One region of the Nitratireductor basaltis genome, then DNA from elsewhere that is predicted to be linked to it. Evidence: predicted binding sites of a transcription regulator. Region 1 holds the regulator's gene; the other holds the start of a gene.

Region 1 (4,374 bases):
ATCTTGCCGCCGGTATGGCGTGCGTAGAGCCAGTTGAACAAGGCCGTGCGGGCGCCACCGATATGCAGGAAGCCGGTGGGTGAAGGGGCAAAGCGGGTTACGACAGGTCTAGACATGACATCCTGTTTTGGCTCGGGGCGGTGGCACCGCCCCCGTCGGGTAGAAATTGCGTGCGCCTCATGTAGCATAGGCGAGAGCGCACGCAAGCGCCGGGGGCTGTGGGAAAATGCAAGGTGAGGGTGCCAGCACCAGCATCGATGAGCGTGAGCGCTTCTTGCAAGCCTCCCGCTTGGTCGATGCTGTTGTGGGTTCAGGCTCCGTAGTCTCACGTGAAGAAGCTGCTACGCCGGTCGAAGAAAGGGGCGGTGGCTCTTATTCGCTACCGAGCACAGCCCGGATGGCAGGCCTTATGCGCCAGGAGGCCGCACGAGGTACACCGTTTCTGTTCCTGCCGGTCTTGCTGGCAGTCGGAGCTGCAGCCTATTTCGCTTTGCCGGAAGAGCCGTCGGGAAGCGCGATCATCGCGGTGCTCCTTGCCAAGCTCTGCAGTCTTTGGTTGGCCCGTAGCAGACCGGCAGCTTCCGTCATCATCGCTGCGCTGCTCGTTTTCACCATGGGAATGGCCGCAGCCAAACTTGAGACCTGGCGGCGGTCGACACCAATGCTCGGCTCACCCATCGCAACGACACTTACCGGTCAGGTGCGAGCGCTTGAGCATATGGCGAGCGGGAGAATGCGGCTTACACTGGACGTGATCGCCACCGAGCGCCCGCAACTCAGATATGCCCCGGATCGGATACGCGTGAGCGCGAGACAAGTGCCGGAGAATCTTGCACCCGGTGACGTCATCAAGGGACTGGTGCGCCTGATGCCCCCGAGTGGGCCTGTCCGGCCCGGAGCCTACGATTTCGCCTTCGCGAGCTTTTTCCAGGAGCGTGGAGCCGTCGGGTTCTTCCTCCGTGATCCGGAAAAGCTGACCCTCCAGGCAGAACCGGTTCTGCTGCGCCTGCAAGGAGTTGTGCAGCGGCTGCGCAGGGCACTTTCCGAGCGCATCCTGCACCATGTTCAGGGGCAGGAGGGGCATATCGCTGTCGCCATGATCACGGGTTTTCGAGGGGGGATACCCGAGGAGACCAACGAATGGCTGCGTCGCGCCGGTCTGGCACACATACTGGCAATCTCCGGCCTTCACATGGCACTTGCAGCCGGCTGCGTCATGATCGGTTTGCGCTGGGGTTTCGCGCTCTTTCCCCAAACCGCGTCGCGTCTGCCCGTGAAGAAGTATGCCGCGGCCGCGGCCTTGATGCTCGCGACCCTCTATCTCCTCATCTCCGGAGGAGCCGTCGCGGCTCAACGAAGCTATATAATGCTTGCCGTCATGCTTGTGGCGCTGCTCTTTGATCGTGCGGCAATCACCATGCGCAATCTGGCGATCGCGGCTCTTTTCATCACGGCCGCTTCACCGCATGTGGTCATCGGGCCAAGCTTCCAGATGTCCTTCGCCGCCACGGCAGCCCTTATTGCGGCCTACAGTCTTTGGACCGGACGCCAGCGCAGGCGCGGTTCGAACATGCCGGCTGATCACGGAGTGCTCAGACGTGCGCTCACATCGATGCTGATCTTCTTTGCAGGGCTATGTGCCACCAGCATTATTGCGGGGCTTGCGACCACCCTTTTCGGTGCGTGGCATTTCCAGCGTACAAGTCCCCTGGCATTGCCGGCCAATCTGGCGGCGATGCCATTGGTTTCGCTTGTGGCGATGCCCTCCGCGGTCATGGCTATCATCACCATGCCCTTCGGGCTGGATGGACTTTTCTGGACACTCATGGGCAAAGCCATTCAAGGTATTGTCATCGTGGCGGAAACCATCGCCAGCCACAGCCCGATCGATGCGATCGGCCTGATGCCCCGCAGCGCCTTTTTGTTGCTTGCTGCAGGCTTCACCCTGCTCGTCATCTTCACCACCGGCTTGCGGCTTCTGGCTTTGCCACTGCTCCTTGCCGGTGCGATCCTGTGGGCGCAGCGCGAACTACCGGATGTGCTGGTCAGCGATGATGCGCGACTTGTTGGTGTCTATATGGGTGAAGGCAGGCTGGCAGTGAACCGCGAGCGTCTAAACGGCTTCACCATGGGTGACTGGGAGCATGCGCTCATGATCGAGAGTGTGATCAAGCCTCTACAGGATAATGATGGTGCTGAAGCCACCTCCGCCCGGGGATTTTCATGTCGTGAGGGCGCTTGTGCCATCCAGCATCCCAGCGGAGCCTGGATTGCTCATCTGAATGAGCCGGTTCAGGTGGCGCAGTGGTGTGGCAAGGCGGCAATAATCATTCTGGATGATGCGACGGTTGAACCACGCTGCGGTGCACGGACATTGGTCTTGACGAAGCGGGATCTTGCCCGACGCGGCGCTGCCTCAATCCAGATGGATGCACGGGCGACAAATGGTGCAAATGTTACTTATGCCGTCGACATGCCTTACCGGCCCTGGCACGAACATCGGCGATATTCCAGGGCAGCGCGAGGGCTCGCGCCCTACAGGCGCGATTGAGGGAAAAAACTCCACCAGATCTCAATAGCGCCGGATCAAGCCAACGAGCTTTCCCTGAACCTTGACCCGGTCAGGCCCAAAGATCCGGGTCTCATAGGCCGGATTGGCCGCTTCGAGCGCAATAGATGCGCCTTTGCGTCTGAGCCTCTTGAGTGTGGCTTCCTCATCGTCGACCAGTGCCACGACGATCTCACCGGGATTGGCCGAACTCGAATGCTTGATGATGACCGTGTCGCCGTCAAAGATGCCCGCTTCGATCATCGAGTCGCCCTTGACCTCCAACGCGTAATGTTCCCCTCCCGAAAGCATGTCGGGTGGTACGGTGATGCTGTGGGTCTGATGTTGTATCGCGTCGATCGGGACACCGGCTGCAATGCGGCCCATGACAGGCACGCTGTAGGCGCCACTGTCTTCAACAGGCGTTGACGCGGGTGCTGCCGGGCGGGCAGGTTCGGATGTCTTGCCGAGGCTTCCCTCGATAACACTCGGCTGGAACCTGCGCGCGCTACCTGGAAGGCCAGGCGCGATGGAATCGGGCAGCCGCAGCACTTCCAACGCACGAGCCCTGTTGGGCAGCCTGCGAATGAAACCACGCTCCTCAAGGGCGGTAATGAGACGGTGAATGCCTGACTTTGATGCCAGATCGAGAGCCTCCTTCATCTCGTCGAATGAAGGCGGTATGCCCGTCTCCTTAAGACGCTCATGGATGAAGAGTAGCAACTCGTGCTGCTTGCGTGTCAGCATCGCCGACTCCCAGAATCAGTCATAAACAAAACCAGAACATAATTTATCTGTTCCAGTTGTGTTCCGCAATGGCATTTCTCAGGATCAGCGATGCAGCATCAAAATTCGGCAGTCGTCACCGGTATTCGCGGCAGGCGCGTGCGGTTTGCGGATGATAAGACAGTTGGCAGTCGCATAGGCAGTAAGCTGTGATGAGTCCTGCCTGGTGAAAGGCGTTGCGATCATCCCCTCCGCCGTGTGTCGAACAACCGCACGTATGTAGTCCTGTCGCTCGTCATTGGCGCGAAGGGGCGCACCGAGCGCGGCGCTGCGCATGTCGGGCTCATGCCGAGCCCCTTGCATATGCGCAACAAGAGGGCGCAGAAAGAGTTCGGCACAGACCAGGCTTGATACCGGGTTGCCGGGCAAGCCAAGCACATGCATTGCGCCCATCCGGCCAGAGATCAGCGGTTTGCCCGGGCGCATGGCCACTTTCCAGAACGACAGTTCCATTCCGGCTTCTGCGAGCGCCCCGCGCACGAGATCATGTTTGCCGACCGAAGCGCCGCCAAGCGTCACGAGGATATCGGCTGCAGTATCTCGCGCTTTGGCAAACAGGGACGACAGGTGCTGGTCATTGTCGGAAGCGATGCCAAGGTCGATGATCTCCGCTCCTTCCTCCTTTGCGATTGCCGCAATACCGTAGCTGTTCGATGCCACGATGGAATCCTGGCCGGTCGTTTCTCCGGGGTTTACCAGCTCGTTTCCCGTCGCCAGCACGGCAACGCGCGGGCGGCGATGGACGAGCAGTCTTGCGTGTCCGCTGGAGGCAGCAAGGGTCAATGCGCCCGGATCTAACCGCCGTCCTTGCTCAAGCAGCAGGTCCCCTGCATGAAAATCCATGCCGGCCTGACGTATGTGCCGACCGTGTTCGACAGGCTTTGCTGCGCGGATGGTCCGGTCACTGACGGATTCGGCATTTTCCTGGATGAGTACCGCGTCAGCGCCGTCCGGTACCGGAGCGCCGGTGAATATGCGCACGGCCTGACCTTGGCCCATCGAGCCGGGAAACCGTGCTCCGGCGGCTGCCTCGCCGATGA
Region 2 (4,374 bases), 1.0 Mb from region 1:
AGCTTTCCACTTCAGGTGGCACATCCGATGCACGCTTCATCAAGGATTACTGCCCGGTGGTCGAGTTCGGTCTTGTAGGCCAGACCATGCATATGGTGGATGAGCGCGTGCCGGTATCGGACCTGGAGACGCTCACGCAGATCTATGAGCGTTTCATTCAGGACTGGTTCGGCTGACGATGCCGGCTGGTGATGTTCAGCACTCGCTTGCCGGTGTCTGGCGATTGATGACGGGCCGCGCAGACGGGCTGAAGCTGCTGGATATCACCGCAGACGGCTTCTGGAACTCCTTCCGCGCGATCCTGCTGGCACTCCCGCCGCTCGCACTTGGCTGGGTGTCCTATGCCGGCGAACTGGCCGCCACCGGTTACGGCGAACGCCCTGCGCTGGTCTTTCGCCTGTTTCTCGCAGAAATGGGGGCCTGGCTCCTGCCGCTGGTGATTCTGGCGCTTCTGGCTCGCCATATCGGGTTGGCGCAGCGTTTCGTGCCCTATGTCGTCGCATCCAACTGGGCCTCGGTAATCTTTGCCTGGGCGATGCTGCCAGCCGTCCTCATGCGGCTGATGATGCCCGAGGCCGGGCTTGCCGAGATGGTTTCCATCTTCGTTTTCTTCCTGAGCCTGTTCTTCTCCTGGCGCATGACAGTCGTGGTCATCGACCGGGGTGCCGCAATTGGCACCGCGTTCTTTTTCGCCATGCTGATGGGCGCCATCACGCTGTTGATCTGGCTGCAGGAGATGTTGGGGCTCGTGCCCGACTACTGACCTAGTAGTCGACCTGGATGAGATAGAGCCCGTCGGCCGGTGCCACGGGACCGCAGGCCGAACGCTTCTTCGCTTCGAGCGCGGCCACCAGATCATCCGCGTTCCAGCTTCCGTCCCCCACTTTTACAAGCGAACCCACGAGCGAGCGCACCTGATTGTGCAGGAAGGAGCGCGCGGAAGCGCGAACTTCAATGACGACTCCATCCCGCGAGACATCCAGCCGGTCGAGCGTCTTGACGGGGCTTTTCGCCTGGCATTGGGCCGCCCGGAAGGTGGTGAAATCATGGGTGCCGAGAAGCCGCTGCGAGGCCTCATGCATGGCATCCACATCAAGCGCACGCGATATGTGCCAGGCCCGTCCGCGCTCGATGGCTATGGGCGCGCGCCTGTTTATGATGCGGTAGAGATAGTGCCGCGCCTTGGCCGAAAAGCGCGAGTCGAATTCCTCACCAACCTGAGTACAATTGAGAATCGCGACACGCTCGTCAGCCAGTGCCAGATGCGCATTGATGGCATTGCCGACCGTGTTCGCCGCCCAATCCTTTGAAAGATCGAAATGCGAGACCTGGCCTGTCGCATGCACGCCAGCATCGGTCCGCCCGGCAGCCTTGAGCGTTATTTCCTCGCCGCAGAATTTCCGGATGGCCTGCTCGATGGCTGCCTGCACCGTGTGCTGGTTCGCCTGCCGCTGCCAGCCGGAATAGGGCGTCCCGTCATACTCCACGTCAATGCGATAGCGCGCCATGCTCAGCCAAGACCCCGGAATGCGCGCGGATAGATCAGGCGTCCGGCAAGCGGCGCTTCACCCGAAGCTCGCGCCTGAAGAGCCTCGCACTGATAATCGCTATCGAAACCGGCTGCTCGCTCGTGCGAATAACCGAAACGCCCGTAATAGGCTGGATCGCCCAGAACCACGCTGAGGCACTCGCGATCCCGTTCAAGCCGCAGATGAGCTTCCTCGATGAGCGCGGCACCGATGCCCTCGCGCTGATGATCCGGGTCTACCGCGACTGGCGCCAGTGCCACCGCGAAATGCGTCCCGTCGGTCGCCTCCACCTTCAGGCGGGAGAAGAGGATGTGCCCGCGCACCGTGCCGTCGCGTTCGGCGACGAGCTCAAGAACGACGTCACTGTCCTGACGCAGCCTGTTCGTCAGCTCTGCTTCCGCACCGCCTTCGAAGGCACGACGCAGAAGCGCGTCCACGGCCTCATGGTCGGTAGCCTCGACTGCACGAAGAATGACGGCACTCATGGCAGGATGGCTCCGTCTTCAAGCTTTGCGCCGCGCAGGAAATCCTCCGCCGAAGCGCGCTTTGCGCCCGCCCGCTGGACTTCCGTCAGTTCCACGGCACCTGTCCCGCAGGCGATCACGAGGCCACCGCCAAGCCAGGTGCCAGCCGGTGCCGAAGCATTAGTCACACGGCTTTCCAGTACCTTGACGCGCTCCAGCTTGCCGCCAAGCGGCATCTCGCACCAGGCGCCGGGAAAGGGCGAAAGCCCGCGGATATGGTCGTGCACTTCCTGTGCAGGCCTCGACCAGTCGATGCGCGTCTCCTGCTTGTCGATCTTCTTCGCATAGGTCACGCCCTCGTCGGACTGAGGGCTGAGTTCAAGCACTCCGTCCTCAAGTGCTGCCATCGCACGCACCATGAGTGCTGCGCCCACATCGCGAAGGCGGTCATGAAGTTCACCGGCCGTCATGTTCGGCTTGATCTCGACCCTCTCGGTCATGGCGACAGGGCCGGTATCAAGCCCTTCATCCATGCGCATGATCATCATCCCGGTCTCGCCGTCTCCGGCCATGATGGCGCGCTGGATCGGAGCGGCACCGCGCCAGCGGGGCAGGAGTGAGGCATGACCGTTATAGGCACCAAGGCGCGTGCCTTCGAGAATGGCTTTCGGCAGAAGAAGCCCATAGGCAACAACAACCGCGGCGTCGGCCTTCAGATCACGAAAGGCGTGCTGTTCTTCCTCGCTTTTCAGGCTCTTCGGCGTGCGCACTTCGATGCCAAGCGCTTCGGCACGCTTGTGCACGGGCGAGGGGGTAAGCTCCAGCCCTCGGCGGCCCGCAGGGCGCGGCGGCTGTGTGTAGACCGCGACGATATTGTGCCCGGCCTCCACCAGCGCATCCAGCGTGGCGACGGAAAACTCCGGCGTACCCATGAATATGAGGCGAAGGCCCATTGGCGGCTGCTCCCGTCAGACGGTTGGTCAGCCCACCATGCGGCTTGGCGGACGGTCCTTGGCGAGTTTCTTGAATTTGCGCACCACCATGTCGCGCTTCAGCTTCGACAGATAGTCGATGAAGAGCACGCCATTGAGATGGTCGATCTCGTGCTGCAGGCAGGTGGCAAGAAGACCATCGGCTTTCAGTGTCTGCTCGCGACCCTGCTCGTCGACATAGCGCACGGTCACTTCGGCGGGGCGCTCCACTTCCGCATAGTAATCGGGAATGGACAGGCAGCCTTCCTCATGCACATTCATCGCGTCCGAGCGCTCGAGGATCTCCGGATTGATGATGATGCGCGGCGCGGGCTCCTCGTCCTTCTCGGCCACATCAAGAACAAGCATGCGGCGCGGCTCGCCCACCTGGATGGCGGCAAGGCCGATGCCCGGCGCATCATACATGGTGGCCAGCATGTCGTCGGCGAATTTGCGCACCTCGTCATCCACGCGTTCAACAGGTTTGGAAACCTCGCGCAGGATGGGGTCGGGCAGAATTACGAGCGGTCGAATTGTCATGCGCGTCAGGTAATGGCTCGGCGCTTGCCCGTCAACAAGGATGCGGGCTTGTTCACCTTTTGGTCTTATGTGGTTGTCACGAATCGCATAAGCTGCCTGAATGGACATTGCTCAGATCATCAATGCGCCCGTAGCGCAGTTCGGTTCCTCCACCTTCACGCTCGGCCAGCTGGTGGCGGGCGCGGGGCTCATGCTGCTTGCGCTCTTCGTCTTCCTGATGGTGCTTTTGTGGCGTTCAGCACGCGCGCGTGCGGTGGCGGCCGCCGAAGCCGCGCAGCGGGCGCGCGAGGCCGAACAGCGCATGGCCGAACTCACCCGCGCGCAGACCGAGCTGCAGGGGCGCATTGGCACCATCGCGGAAGTTTTCGGCTCCAGACAGGCCGAGCTGACCAAGGCGCTTTCGGAACGTATGGACGGCATGACGACACGGTTGGGTCACTCGATCACCGAGCAGACCAAATCCACGCACGAGAACCTGGCAAAGTTGCAGGAGCGTCTGGCCGTCATCGACACGGCCCAGAACAACATCCAGTCGCTTGCCGGTCAGGTGGTGCAGCTTCAAAACATCCTGTCCAACAAGCAGACACGCGGTGCCTTTGGCCAGTCGCGCATGGAAGCCATCATCGCCGATGGTCTGCCCCATGGCGCCTATGAGTTTCAGGCGACGCTCTCGAACAATACGCGGCCCGACTGTCTGGTGAAGATGCCGAACGATGCCCCGTCACTGGTCATCGACGCGAAGTTCCCGCTGGAAAGCTGGAACGCCATCCGCGCGGCTTCCGAGGGAGAGAGCGGACCCGATGCGAAACGCGTCGCCGAGCAGAGTTTCCGCCGCGATCTGGAAGTGCACATCAAGGCGATCTCGGAGAA

The links. The regulator LexA, encoded in region 1, represses DNA repair genes until DNA is damaged. The targets are predictions, from matches to a motif close to TGTTCNNNNTGTGTTCNG.
Region 2: EL18_RS09755 (DNA recombination protein RmuC) is a predicted target of LexA. The motif match lies at 3,554-3,571, and genes of this name have one in related genera.

The regions. Positions count from the first base shown of each region.
Region 1 covers NZ_JMQM01000001.1:1,017,685-1,022,058, forward strand. Annotated here, with positions in the region: gene gltX (glutamate--tRNA ligase) at 1-116, opposite strand, end outside; gene EL18_RS04850 (ComEC/Rec2 family competence protein) at 398-2,551, shown strand; gene lexA (transcriptional repressor LexA) at 2,573-3,295, opposite strand; gene EL18_RS04860 (molybdopterin molybdotransferase MoeA) at 3,380-4,374, opposite strand, start outside.
Region 2 covers NZ_JMQM01000001.1:2,036,432-2,040,805, reverse strand. Annotated here, with positions in the region: gene dapE (succinyl-diaminopimelate desuccinylase) at 1-176, shown strand, start outside; gene EL18_RS09780 (hypothetical protein) at 179-763, shown strand; gene truA (tRNA pseudouridine(38-40) synthase TruA) at 765-1,508, opposite strand; gene EL18_RS09770 (GNAT family N-acetyltransferase) at 1,511-2,014, opposite strand; gene fmt (methionyl-tRNA formyltransferase) at 2,011-2,946, opposite strand; gene def (peptide deformylase) at 2,974-3,504, opposite strand; gene EL18_RS09755 (DNA recombination protein RmuC) at 3,605-4,374, shown strand, end outside.